Regions from separate parts of the Aliivibrio sp. S10_S31 genome, predicted to be linked through region 2. Evidence: predicted binding sites of a transcription regulator. Region 2 holds the regulator's gene; each other region holds the start of a gene.
What was found. The regulator CRP, encoded in region 2, controls carbon source genes, mostly activating them, when cyclic AMP is high. The targets are predictions, from matches to a motif close to TGTGANNNNNNTCACA.
Positions count from the first base shown of each region.

Region 1: a site for CRP is predicted at 1,340-1,355, ahead of typA (translational GTPase TypA). Genes of this name have one in related genera too.
Region 3: a site for CRP is predicted at 1,403-1,418, ahead of HC728_RS08175 (glycogen/starch/alpha-glucan phosphorylase). Genes of this name have one in related genera too.
Region 4: a site for CRP is predicted at 1,641-1,656, ahead of recB (exodeoxyribonuclease V subunit beta). Genes of this name have one in related genera too.

Region 1 covers NZ_JAAUWR010000021.1:53,895-57,115, reverse strand. The annotation lists gene typA (translational GTPase TypA) at 1-1,239, opposite strand, end outside; gene glnA (glutamate--ammonia ligase) at 1,777-3,186, shown strand.
Region 2 covers NZ_JAAUWR010000003.1:163,698-166,918, reverse strand. The annotation lists gene hslU (HslU--HslV peptidase ATPase subunit) at 1-615, shown strand, start outside; gene HC728_RS03735 (OsmC family protein) at 698-1,102, opposite strand; gene crp (cAMP-activated global transcriptional regulator CRP) at 1,348-1,980, shown strand; gene HC728_RS03725 (DUF1338 domain-containing protein) at 2,055-2,849, opposite strand; gene astD (succinylglutamate-semialdehyde dehydrogenase) at 2,861-3,221, opposite strand, start outside.
Region 3 covers NZ_JAAUWR010000007.1:108,057-111,277, forward strand. The annotation lists gene HC728_RS08175 (glycogen/starch/alpha-glucan phosphorylase) at 1-1,229, opposite strand, end outside; gene malT (HTH-type transcriptional regulator MalT) at 1,625-3,221, shown strand, end outside.
Region 4 covers NZ_JAAUWR010000023.1:52,896-56,116, reverse strand. The annotation lists gene recC (exodeoxyribonuclease V subunit gamma) at 1-1,466, shown strand, start outside; gene recB (exodeoxyribonuclease V subunit beta) at 1,766-3,221, shown strand, end outside.

The sequences.
Region 1 (3,221 bases), on a different contig from region 2:
AAGAACATCGATAGTTACGGTTTCAAATGGTTCTGTTAGGTTGCCGTTTTCATCTTTTTTGATGATAACTTCTGGACGAGATACTGCTAGCTCGAAACCTTCACGACGCATGTTTTCGATCAGGATAGATAGGTGAAGTTCACCACGGCCTGATACGCGGAATTTGTCTGGATCTTCAGTTTGCTCAACACGTAGTGCTACGTTGTGAACAAGTTCTTTTTCTAGACGTTCAAGGATGTTACGTGAAGTAACGAACTTACCTTCTTTACCAGCAAACGGAGATGTGTTTACTTGGAAAGTCATTGTTACTGTTGGTTCATCAACAGAAAGTGGAGTCATCGCTTCAACGTTGTTTACGTCACAGATAGTGTCAGAGATTTTAAGCTCGCCAAGACCTGTAATTGCAATGATGTCACCAGCGTTAGCTTGTTCAACTTCGTGACGCTCAAGACCTAGGTAACCTAATACTGTACCTACTTTACCGTTACGTTTAGAACCATCAGCACCTACAACAGTTACTTGTTGGTTTGGTTTAACAGAACCACGAGTAACACGTGCAACACCGATAACACCTACGTAAGAGTTGTAATCTAGTTGAGAAACTTGCATTTGTAGTGCGCCGTCAACGTCAACGTTTGGAGCATCTACGTTATCAACGATAGCTTGGAACAGTGGTTCCATGTTTTCGCCAGTTTCACCTTCTTCTAGTGTAGCCCAACCGTTAAGAGCTGAAGCGTAAACTACTTGGAAGTCTAGTTGTTCGTCAGTTGCACCTAAGTTATCGAATAGGTCGAATACTTGGTCCATAACCCAATCAGGGCGAGCACCTGGGCGGTCAATCTTGTTGATTACAACGATTGGCTTAAGACCGTGTGCGAAAGCTTTTTGCGTAACGAAACGAGTTTGAGGCATTGGACCGTCAACTGCGTCAACGATAAGAAGAACAGAGTCAACCATTGACATGATACGTTCAACTTCACCACCGAAATCGGCGTGTCCAGGGGTATCTACGATGTTGATACGGTGATCGTTCCAGTTAATCGCTGTATTTTTTGCAAGGATCGTAATACCACGCTCTTTCTCGATGTCGTTCGAGTCCATTACGCGTTCTTCAGTCTCACCACGAGATTCTAGTGTGCCTGATTGTTGTAATAGCTTATCAACCAGTGTTGTTTTACCGTGGTCAACGTGCGCAATAATTGCGATATTTCTTAGTTTATCAATCTGTGGAGTAGACATGGATTCAAATTCACTCAGAGCGTGTAGAGCCACCATTGGCACTACTTGGTTTAAAAACGGTCAATAATTTAACAGATTTTAGAGCAAAACCCACGAAATATGTGATTAAAGACACAATTATTTTTAAATTAATTTAATACAGCACACAAAAACGATGAAAAAACAGCCAATTTACGTTCTATTTTTCCCTTCTAGGATTTTACTTCCGTCTTAAAATGAAAAAATAAAAGAACTTTAAGATCAGATAATTAAGTAAAACGAATACATTTCATTACGCTCTTTTCAAATCAATCGTATTGACAAATTTTTGATTTAACTGCTGAATAGCATCTAGAAGTAATTAATAACTTGAACTCACCTCGCACCAATATGGTGCAACTAAAGATCAAAATGGTGCAAACTGCATTGAAATACATGCACCAAATAAAACAAGTTATTGATATTAATGGATTATTACTTTTGGCATGCTTCTAGCAATGTAGTTTATAACAGCTAAGCTGACCAATATTTATATTATAACACCGGAGGTTATCCTACATGTCAGTAGAAAACGTACTAGCTCTGATTCAAGAGAACGAAGTTAAATTTATCGATTTGCGCTTTACCGATACAAAAGGTAAAGAGCAACATATCTCAATCCCTTCTCACCAAATTGATGCGGACTTCTTTGAAGAAGGCAAAATGTTTGATGGTTCTTCAGTTGCAGGTTGGAAAGGCATTAACGAATCTGACATGGTAATGATGCCAGATCCAGCAAGTGCAGTGCTTGACCCATTCACAGAAGACTCAACACTAAACATTCGTTGTGACATCCTAGAGCCAGCAACACTTCAAGGTTACGATCGCGATCCACGTTCAATCGCTAAACGTTCTGAAGAATACATGCGCTCTACTGGTATTGCTGACACGGTTCTAATCGGTCCTGAGCCAGAATTCTTCCTATTTGATGATGTACGTTTTAACACAGACATGTCTGGTTCTTTCTTCAAGATTGACGACATCGAAGCGGCTTGGAACTCAGGTACAGAATACGAAGGCGGTAACAAAGGTCACCGTCCTGGTGTTAAAGGCGGTTACTTCCCAGTAGCACCTGTTGATTCATCTCAAGACATCCGTTCAGCTATGTGTTTAATCATGGAAGAAATGGGCCTTGTTGTTGAAGCACACCACCACGAAGTTGCTACTGCGGGCCAAAATGAGATCGCAACGCGCTTCAATACGCTAACAACAAAAGCAGATGAAACTCAAATCTACAAATACGTTGTACATAACGTTGCACACGCATTTGGTAAAACAGCGACATTCATGCCTAAGCCACTTGTTGGTGATAACGGTTCTGGTATGCACGTTCACCAATCTCTAGCAAAAGATGGCGTTAACCTATTTGCTGGCGATAAGTACGGCGGCCTATCTGAACTGGCTATCTACTACATTGGCGGCATCATCAAACACGCTCGTGCAATCAACGCATTTGCTAACCCATCAACTAACTCATACAAGCGTCTTGTACCTGGTTTTGAAGCACCTGTTATGCTTGCATACTCTGCACGTAACCGTTCAGCATCTATCCGTATCCCAGTAGTACCAAGCCCGAAAGCTCGTCGTATCGAAGTTCGTTTTGGTGACCCAGCAGCGAACCCATACCTATGTTACTCAGCAATGCTAATGGCTGGTCTTGACGGTATTAAGAACAAGATCCACCCAGGTGAAGCAATGGATAAAGATCTGTATGACCTTCCAGCGGAAGAAGCAGCAGAAATCCCAACAGTTGCAGAATCTCTAGATATCGCACTTAAAGCACTAGATGAGGATCGTGAGTTCTTAACTGCTGGTGGCGTATTCTCTGATGACTTTATCGATTCTTACATCGGTCTTAAATCTCAAGATGTGGAAGCAATCAATACAGCAGTTCACCCACTTGAGTTTGAAATGTACTACTCAGTTTAATATTCACAATTTATTGCTGATTAAAGTAAAGAATT
Region 2 (3,221 bases):
AAAGAACAAGCTATCTTCAATGTAGAAAACCACGGTATCGTGTTTATCGATGAAATTGATAAAATCTGTAAAGGTTCAAACTCTCACTCTGGTGATGTATCTCGTGAAGGTGTTCAACGTGATTTACTTCCATTAGTAGAAGGCAGCACGGTTAGTACTAAACACGGCATGGTGAAAACCGATCATATGTTATTCATCACTTCAGGTGCATTCCAAATGGCAAAACCATCTGACTTGATCCCTGAATTACAAGGTCGTTTACCAATCCGTGTTGAACTTGAAGCGCTAACAGCAAATGATTTCAAACGCATTTTAACTGAACCTAATGCATCATTAACTGAGCAATACATTGCTCTATTAGCGACCGAAAATGTAAAAGTTGAATTTACTGAAGATGGCATCAGTCGTATTGCTGAATCCGCATTCCAAGTAAATGAAACCACTGAAAACATCGGTGCTCGCCGTCTACACACAGTGATGGAACGACTAATGGAAGAGATCTCTTATGATGCTTCTGAAAAAAATGGCGAAAGCTTAATTGTTGATGCTGAGTATGTAAGTTCACGCCTAGGTGAGCTTGTTGCTGATGAAGACCTAAGCCGCTTCATTCTGTAATCTCTCATAGCTTAAAAATAAAGCCTCGCAAGGGTTAACTTGCGAGGCTTTTTAATATTAACTCACCCTGTAGTTCTAAAGTTTAAGCAGAGATAATTTCCCATGAGTGCGTCATTTTTACGCCCTCACCAAGCATTAAACATACAGAGCAATATTTCTGTAATGAATCCGCAGTGACTCTCTCGACAACCGTTGAATCTAGGTTGTTACCTGTTACTTCAAAGTGAATATTAATGTAAGTAAACAACTTTGGTGCAGTTTCACGACGCTCACTAGATAGCTTAGCAACGCAAGCTGTGACTTCTTGATTTGCCGATTTAAGTCCATCAACAACATCAACAGAACTGCATCCTCCAGCAGCCATTAAGACCATTTCCATCGGACTTGGTGCTTTTTCTCCCCCATTACCATCCATAACAATAGAGTGACCTGATTGAGATTGACCTAGAAAAGACAATCCCTCAATCCATTTAACTTCAGCGTTCATAAAAGCCTCTTTACTACTTAAAAGGAAAACTCGTGATCCATTTCACGAAACTGTGCCCTTGGTCGCACAATTCATACGATCAAAGTCAAGAAATCAATTGCGAAACAAGGTATGATTTTGTTAATTATCTCAACGAACATGCAGCCTTGTTCCGATAACCATATTGTATAGGCCAAACTGATATTTGGCTCAGTTATTTTAAAATGGACATCGCCTACTTGGCAAACGCAGAGGAAGTATAAAGTATGGTTCTAGGTAAACCTCAAACAGATCCAACATTAGAGTGGTTCTTGTCTCACTGTCACATTCATAAGTACCCTTCAAAGAGCACGCTAATTCACGCGGGTGAAAAAGCGGAAACTCTTTACTACATTGTAAAAGGTTCTGTTGCTGTACTTATCAAAGATGAAGAAGGTAAAGAAATGATCCTTTCTTACCTAAACCAAGGTGACTTCATTGGTGAGCTTGGCTTATTTGAAGAAGGTCAAGAGCGTTCAGCGTGGGTTCGTGCGAAAAGCCCTTGTGAAGTAGCAGAAATTTCATTCAAGAAATTCCGCCAACTTATCCAAGTTAACCCAGATATCCTAATGCGTCTTTCTGCGCAAATGGCAACTCGTCTACAAATCACTAGCCAAAAAGTAGGTGACTTAGCATTCCTAGACGTAACAGGCCGTATCGCTCAAACGCTACTGAACCTTGCTAAACAACCTGATGCAATGACTCACCCAGACGGCATGCAAATTAAGATCACTCGTCAAGAGATCGGTCAAATTGTTGGTTGTTCACGTGAAACTGTTGGCCGTATCTTGAAGATGCTTGAAGAGCAAAACCTGATTTCAGCGCACGGCAAAACAATTGTAGTTTACGGTACTCGTTAATTTAACGTCGTTACCATAAGCAAATAAAAACGCAGCTCAATAGCTGCGTTTTTTTATGTCTAGAGATGACAGCTTTACCCGTCAGTACTTTCAAAGATTTTATCCGCAGAAGCCGCAACAAACCCTTTGTATAACTCACCATTTGGTAACTCATAGCGTTTAGCAAATTCGTAAAATCCACCAGGGATCTCAAACTCACCATCACTAAATTTAACCATCACTTTATCCGCCATTGTAGATGATTGCTCTAAACAAACCTCTGGAGAGCCTTTTACTTCTCCACCAACCTCATTAATACTAAATCCAGCATTACGTAAGTGCTGATTAACATCAACCACTTCATCAAAACCATCAAGTTGATTAACATACACGGTAAAATGATTCGCTCCATAACCATGAGCAGCTAACCAAGAAGCATACTCACTCTCTTTTGCTAACACCTTATATTCATCAAAACTTAAAGACCACGGTCTTCCTGAAGACAGAAAGTCACGAGTTGCAAAATAATGAGCAGGAACTTGTTCTACTAATGATTTAATTATGGTTTGAGCATCATCAGATAATTTTTCAACCAATAGCTCACTGATAAACACAAGTGGTGCATTAGGATCTGGGTGCTCAAAATGTTGCGCTTTCAATTTTTTAGCAATAAATTCATATTCATCACACGGTTTATACCCAATAGCTAAAAAGGGCGCGGCTAATGTGGATAAACCAACCTTAGGCAAATTAAACGTCCGCAAGGCAATATGATCATTTACAATATCACCACCACTGGATAGCAATTGATGCACTTGGTCTGCCGATGGCGACAAACGTGTAATATAGTCTTGCCATAATGATGAAAAAAGTGTGTTTACATTATTCATTTTCAGCACTCCTACAAAGTTAAACCTGGAGATAATTGCTCAGGAATCTCACATGCATCACCTTCCATTGATGCCATCGGATAAGCACAATAATCTGCCGCATAATAAGCACTTGGTTTTAAGTTGCCTGATGCACCCGGCCCACCAAATGGCGCATCACCACTTGCTCCTGTTAATTGACGATTTCGATTCACAATTCCAGCTCGAATATGCTCAACGAAATAATCCCATTCACTGTCATCGGTTGAAACTAATCCCGCAGATAATCCATAGCGAGTGTCATTAGCAAGCTCCACAGCTTGCGCTAATGTGGTGTAACGTATGACTTGCAATAGTGGGCCAAAGTATTCTTCATCAGGTAATTCCGCGACA
Region 3 (3,221 bases), on a different contig from region 2:
CGTAATTTATCTACATCACCTGGCCACTTCAGTTTCACGCCTTCTAAGAATAGGTAGTTAATCTGATAAATGATTTCCATGTGACGAGGTAGAAGTCGAGAAATCAGTGATTCACTCCAAGTCTCTAACGCTTCAGGTAACAATGTGTGGTTGGTATAAGCAAACGTGTTTGAACAGATTTCCCATGCCACATCCCACGATAAACCACGAACATCAATAAGTACGCGCATTAACTCAGGAATACCAATTGTTGGGTGTGTATCGTTTAATTGGATCGTTTCATATTTAGAAAGATCTTCAATCTTATGACCTGCAGCATCATGACGGCGTAAAATATCTGCAATAGAACACGCACAGTGGAAATACTGTTGCATCAAACGTAATGTTTTGCCTTTCTCGTGGTTATCATTTGGATACAGAACTTTCGTTACGTTACCAGCATCAATTAAGGCGTGTTGCGCTTCAAAGTAATCACCATTATTAAAGCTTGCAAGGCTAAACGGTGCTTTTGCACGACATTCCCACAAACGTAATGGGTAAACCGTATCACTTTGGTAACCAACAATTGGTAAATCCCAAGGCATACCTTCAACTGACATACCTGATACCCAACGACGTTTCTCTTGGCCATTTTCAGTGTACGTTTCTACATGACCATAAAAACCAACTTGCTGTGCAAAATCAGGACGAGCAACTTCCCAAGGATAGCCTTCAACTCCACACCACGCATCAGGCGCTTCTTTTTGTCGACCGTCTTCAAAAGATTGGCGGAACAAACCGTATTCGTAATGCAAACCGTAGCCAATCGCCGGATATTCTTGCGCAGCTAATGAATCCATAAAACACGCAGCTAAACGACCAAGACCGCCGTTACCTAAAGCAGGGTCACGCTCTTCTTCTAATAAATCCGTTAAGTTATAACCAAGCTCACCCATTGCTTCAGTGATCTCTTCATAAAGACCCATACTAATTAGGTTGTTACCCGTTAGACGTCCAATTAAAAACTCTAAAGATAGATAGTTTACGCTGCGTGCGTTTTTAATTTTGTCATCATTTTCTGTCGCAACAAGATCAAATGTCGTTAATTCAGCTAGGGCTTTACCCATTGCTAAATACCATACTTTAGCGCTCGCTGTTTTTTCATCTGCGGCGAATGTTGTCACTAAATGCTGCTTTACTGACGCTTTAAACGCCGCTTTATCAAATTTCTCTATGTTATTCGTTTTCATCTTAAATATCTCACGAAGGTTCATAATCAACTGTTATCAATCCTGCCTTGTTCGAATAAGAGTCACATCCTCCTTTTTGGGGGATGAGATAAGACTGAGATAAAGGCGTAGTCCTAATTAATCAAATAGCGTGTGACACGACTCAAAGTTTGTAGGCTGACAGTAAAAACCTGCGTGATATTGGACACGTTTTTACAGCATAAAAAACAAAATGATAACAAGGTCACAAATTTAAAGATTAAATAAAACTATTTAAAAAACGTATTAAATAAAACTCATGTATAAATTCATCAAGATAAAAATAAAGGTTTGATCACATTTATAGGGCGTAGTGGATAGATTAAATCTCATTATTGAGGATAATTAGCTCAGTATTTTTTAAAAGAACAATAATTATGTTAATACCATCGAAACTGCATTTTCCAAGACGATTACATAATGCCATTCTCCGCCAACGTGTTTTAGATACGCTAGAGAATGCGATGCATTACAAACTTGTTTTATTTCGATCTCCGGCTGGCTACGGAAAAACAACCATGGCTGCACAGTGGTTATCAGACAAAGACGCTACTGGGTGGTATAGCCTAGATGAGAGTGATAATGATGAATATAAATTTGCAAAATACTTTGTACAAACAATAAGTAATGCAACTCATACTGAATTATCACACTCAAAAGCGTTAACTGAGAAACGTCAGTTTGCTTCATTATCAAGCCTATTTTCACAAGTCTTTACTGAGCTAATCTCGTTTCAAGATGAAGCTTATATCGTTCTCGACGACTATCACTTAATTACCAATGACACCATTCACCTTGGCTTAAAATTCTTCTTAAAACACCTTCCAGATAATTTGACACTGGTAATAACAAGTCGCTCTCAACCACCTCTAAATACAGCAAATCTACGTGTGAGAGACTTATTAATTGAAATTGATAATCAAAGTTTGGCGTTTGACCAATCAGAAACATCTCTATTTTTCAATCAACGTCTAAATGAGAATATTGACCAAGAAGCCATCACTCATGTTCGTGAGCATGTTGAAGGCTGGCCATCTGCACTTCAATTGATTGCACTGCACAGTATTCAAAATAATCAATCCTTAAATAATTCAGCACAAGTCATGGCGCAATTAAACCATGCTCACTTATGGGATTATTTAGCAGAAGAAGTGTTTGATCATTTGGATCAAGAAACGCAGCAATTTTTAATGCGTTGTGCTGTTTTTGATCATTTTAATACCACACTGCTATCTAAGGTAACGCAACGAAAAGATGCGCAGTTGCTTATTGAAAATCTAAACCGATTCGGATTATTTATTAATACAAATGGTGAACAAGGTGATTGGTATAAGTTCCATAACCTCTTTGCTGAATTCTTAACCCACCAAAGACAAAACCACCTAGCTCATGAAGAAATAGACCTGCAAAAATACGCAGCAGAAGCATGGCTTGAGCATGACAATATCTATCAAGCACTTCGTCATGCGAAAAACGCCAAAGATGATATTCTGATCGCTAATATACTTACGCAGCATGGCTGGCATTTATTTAATAATGGGGAACTTTCTTTATTAGAGACCACCATTTCAGATCTTCGTCCTGAGGTATTATTTACCTCTCCTCGCCTTGTTATTATTCGCGCATGGTTAGCTCAAAGTCAGCATAATTATCTACAAGTAGATGATTTACTCTCTGAAGCACAACGTGAAATGGCGGATAGAAATATTGTTCTTGATAGGCATATGCAAGGAGAGATTGATGCACTGCGAGCACAGGTTGCCATCAATAAAAATGAACCTGAAGCTGCACTTGCCTTTGCAGAAAAAGCACTTGAAGAATTAGAAACCAATAAATACCGCAGTCGCATCGTCGCAACATCTGTTATTGGTGAATATCACCACGTTTCAGGAAACCTTGCACAAGCACTTGCTCTAATGCAACAAACTGAAAAAATGGCCATGACCTATGGCATCTATCATCAAGCTTTGTGGG
Region 4 (3,221 bases), on a different contig from region 2:
GTAAAGCGAGTCAACGATTCTTAGCCGGGCAAGTTAACTTTTGTACTTTAATGCCAATGCGTTCTATTCCATTTGATGTGGTGTGTTTGCTTGGGATGACGGATGGGTCTTACCCGCGAACCATGCCTGTTGAAGGTTTCGATTTAATGCAAAAACGCATGAAACCGGGTGACCGTTCACGTCGAGATGATGATAGATATCTGTTCTTAGAAGCACTGCAATCGGCAAATAAAGCATTTTATTTAAGTTATATTGGGCGTTCAATTCGCGATAACACAGAAAAAGCACCGTCAGTATTAGTCAGTGAGTTACTTGAATATTGCCAGCAAGGTTATTGCCTAGAGGGTGATAGTGAGTTAAATCCTGAAGCATCCGCAAAACGCTTGGTTAAGCAATTAACCATAGAACACCCTCTGGTTCCTTATAGCCAACAAAGTTTTATTGGTGATAACACAAGCTATGCAAGTGAGTGGTTACCAACGGCTAAATTAGAAGGGGCAGCGGCACCTGAATTTCAGGCTGCGCCATTAGTGTATACACCAGAAACAAAAGAATTGGAGCTTACTGAACTGCAACGTTTTTGGCGATTACCTGTTGCTTATTTCTTTAATCGTGGCTTAAAAGTCTTTTTTGAAACGGTAGAGAGTCGAGTTGAAGATGATGAGCCGTTTACCATCGATGGTCGTACTGGCTATGGTATGAAATCGGATCTATTAGAGGACTTATTGGCCTATGATGATCCTAACCATGTATCTCAAATATCTCGCGATTTTTATCAGCAGCAAAAAGCCCAAGGTAAATTACCGATTGGTAGCTTTGGTGAGATAGCTGCAGATAAAGAAGTGAACACGGTAAAAGATTTGGTTGCTCATATTCAACCATTAACGACATTACCATTAGATGATCAAGAAGTGCGTTTACGCTTTACCTTCTCTCATGGTGAAATGGAACTGCAAGGTTGGTTAAAACAGCGTTATCAGGCCGGAATGCTGCGTTATCGTGGCGGTAAAATTCGCTCACATGAAATTTTAGCAACCTGGATTGATCACCTGTGTCTATGTGCAATGGGCCAGCAGCAATTTACTCACCTATTTGGTACAGATGCGATTTATCACTTTGAAACCATCGAGAAAGAAAAAGCATACCAAGAACTAGAGACTATATTAAGCCTTTATATTTCGGGTAATTGCGCACCATTAGCTTATTTACCAAAAGCGGCATTAGCAGGGCTAGAAGCACACGTTGATAAAAAAGGTGTGTGGAATGATGACGAAGAAACACATCAAAAAGCCCTGAAAAAAATGGCTGATGAATACAATGGAACCCGCTTTGCTGGTGAAAATAGCAATGATTATGTGATACGCATGTGGCCAGAATGGAATGATGATTTTGGTCAGGCTATTTTTGATAATGCTCAAAAGGTATTACGTAATGCATTACTACATAGCGAGAAAGAAAAGTTATAAAGAGTAAAGGTGAGTCATCAGTAGAAAGTAGGGTGGCCGCCAGTAAATCATTTTTAGTGTAGGGCGTTCGCTGTACGGCCACAGGTCAGAGGTTGACCGAATCCTGATTACAAGTGCACATTTAATGAGCGCTTTGTAAGTGGCGCTGAGTGTAACAAAGCTCAAAAAGTGAACCGTGAGAAAGATCTCACATTGATAGCTTTATTATTTTTATTATCTTAGTTTCTGATGAACTACGATATGGATCACATAAATATCTTGTAAAAACAGGATGTTGATGTTTAAAACGGTGATGTTTGATGACGACAATCGCAGCTCCAAATCAATTGAATGCAATGACGTTTCCTTTACATGGGACACGTTTAATTGAAGCTTCAGCCGGTACTGGTAAAACATTTACCATTGCCAGTTTGTATTTACGTTTATTGCTGGGACATGGCGAGGAAAATAGCCGTCATAGTGAAGAATTAACCGTAGATAGAATATTGGTAGTAACTTTTACAGAAGCGGCAACGGCTGAGTTGAGAGAGCGTATCCGAGCAAAAATACATGATGCTCGTTTAGCGTTTGCTCGTGCTGTTCATAATAATGATTATAAGAGTGGTGATCCGGTTATTGATCCACTGTTGGCATCCATTGGTGATCATAAGTCAGCGGCACAGATCCTGTTGAATGCCGAACGCAGCATGGATGAAGCCTCAATTTTTACCATTCATGGTTTTTGTCAACGTATGTTAACTCAAAATGCCTTTGAATCTGGTGCGCAATTTGAGAGTGAGTTTGTTACCGACCAAGCGAAATTAATGCATCAAGTGGCTGCGGATTTTTGGCGTCGCAGTTTTTATCATCTACCAAAAATGGTGGCTGAAAGTGTTTATGGCTGTTGGTCAAGCCCATCGGCATTATTAGGTGATATGGGCAATAGTCTTACTGGTGTCCCAAAGCATTTAACCGTAGAGCCGTTAGAAAATTCATTAGAAGAGTTTTGTCAGCAAGGCATTGCTCGTATTGATGAATTAAAAAAACAGTGGTCAGAACATTGCTCCGATTTTGAGGCGTTAATTGCAGGCTCTGGTGTTGATAAACGCAGCTACACCAAAAAGAATTTACCGAATTGGTTAGAGCAAGTGTCATCGTGGGCCAATAACCCAACTACCTCATTGCAAGTACACGATAAGCTAGAAAAGTTTTCTCAAGAATTATTAATTGAAAAAACCAAAAAGAGCGAAGCGCCGGAACACGCCGTATTTAAACTCATTGATGATTTTCTAGCTCAACCATTAGAGATCAAACAGCCACTACTATCATTGGCGATTCATCAATGTCGTAAAACTTTGCAGCAAGCGAAAGAGCAAAAGAATTGGTTATCGTTTGATGATTTGCTGACTCAATTATCTCAAGCCACAGAAAATCAAGATAACGCCTTATTGTTAGAAAAGATCCGTGAACAATACCCTGTGGCGTTGATCGACGAATTCCAAGATACCGATCCGCTGCAATATTCGATTTTTAGTACGCTTTATCAAGATCAGCCACAATGTGGTTTATTTATGATTGGCGATCCAAAACAAGCGATTTACGCCTTCCGTGGTGCGGATATTTTTACTTATATTCAAGCTCGTCGCCAAGTGGTGGATCATTACACCTTGGATACTAACTGGCGCTCAACGGCAGATATGGTGTCGTCAGTGAACCGTATTTTTGAACATGGCAAACAGCCTTTTTTGTACGATGATGATATTCCATTTTATCCGG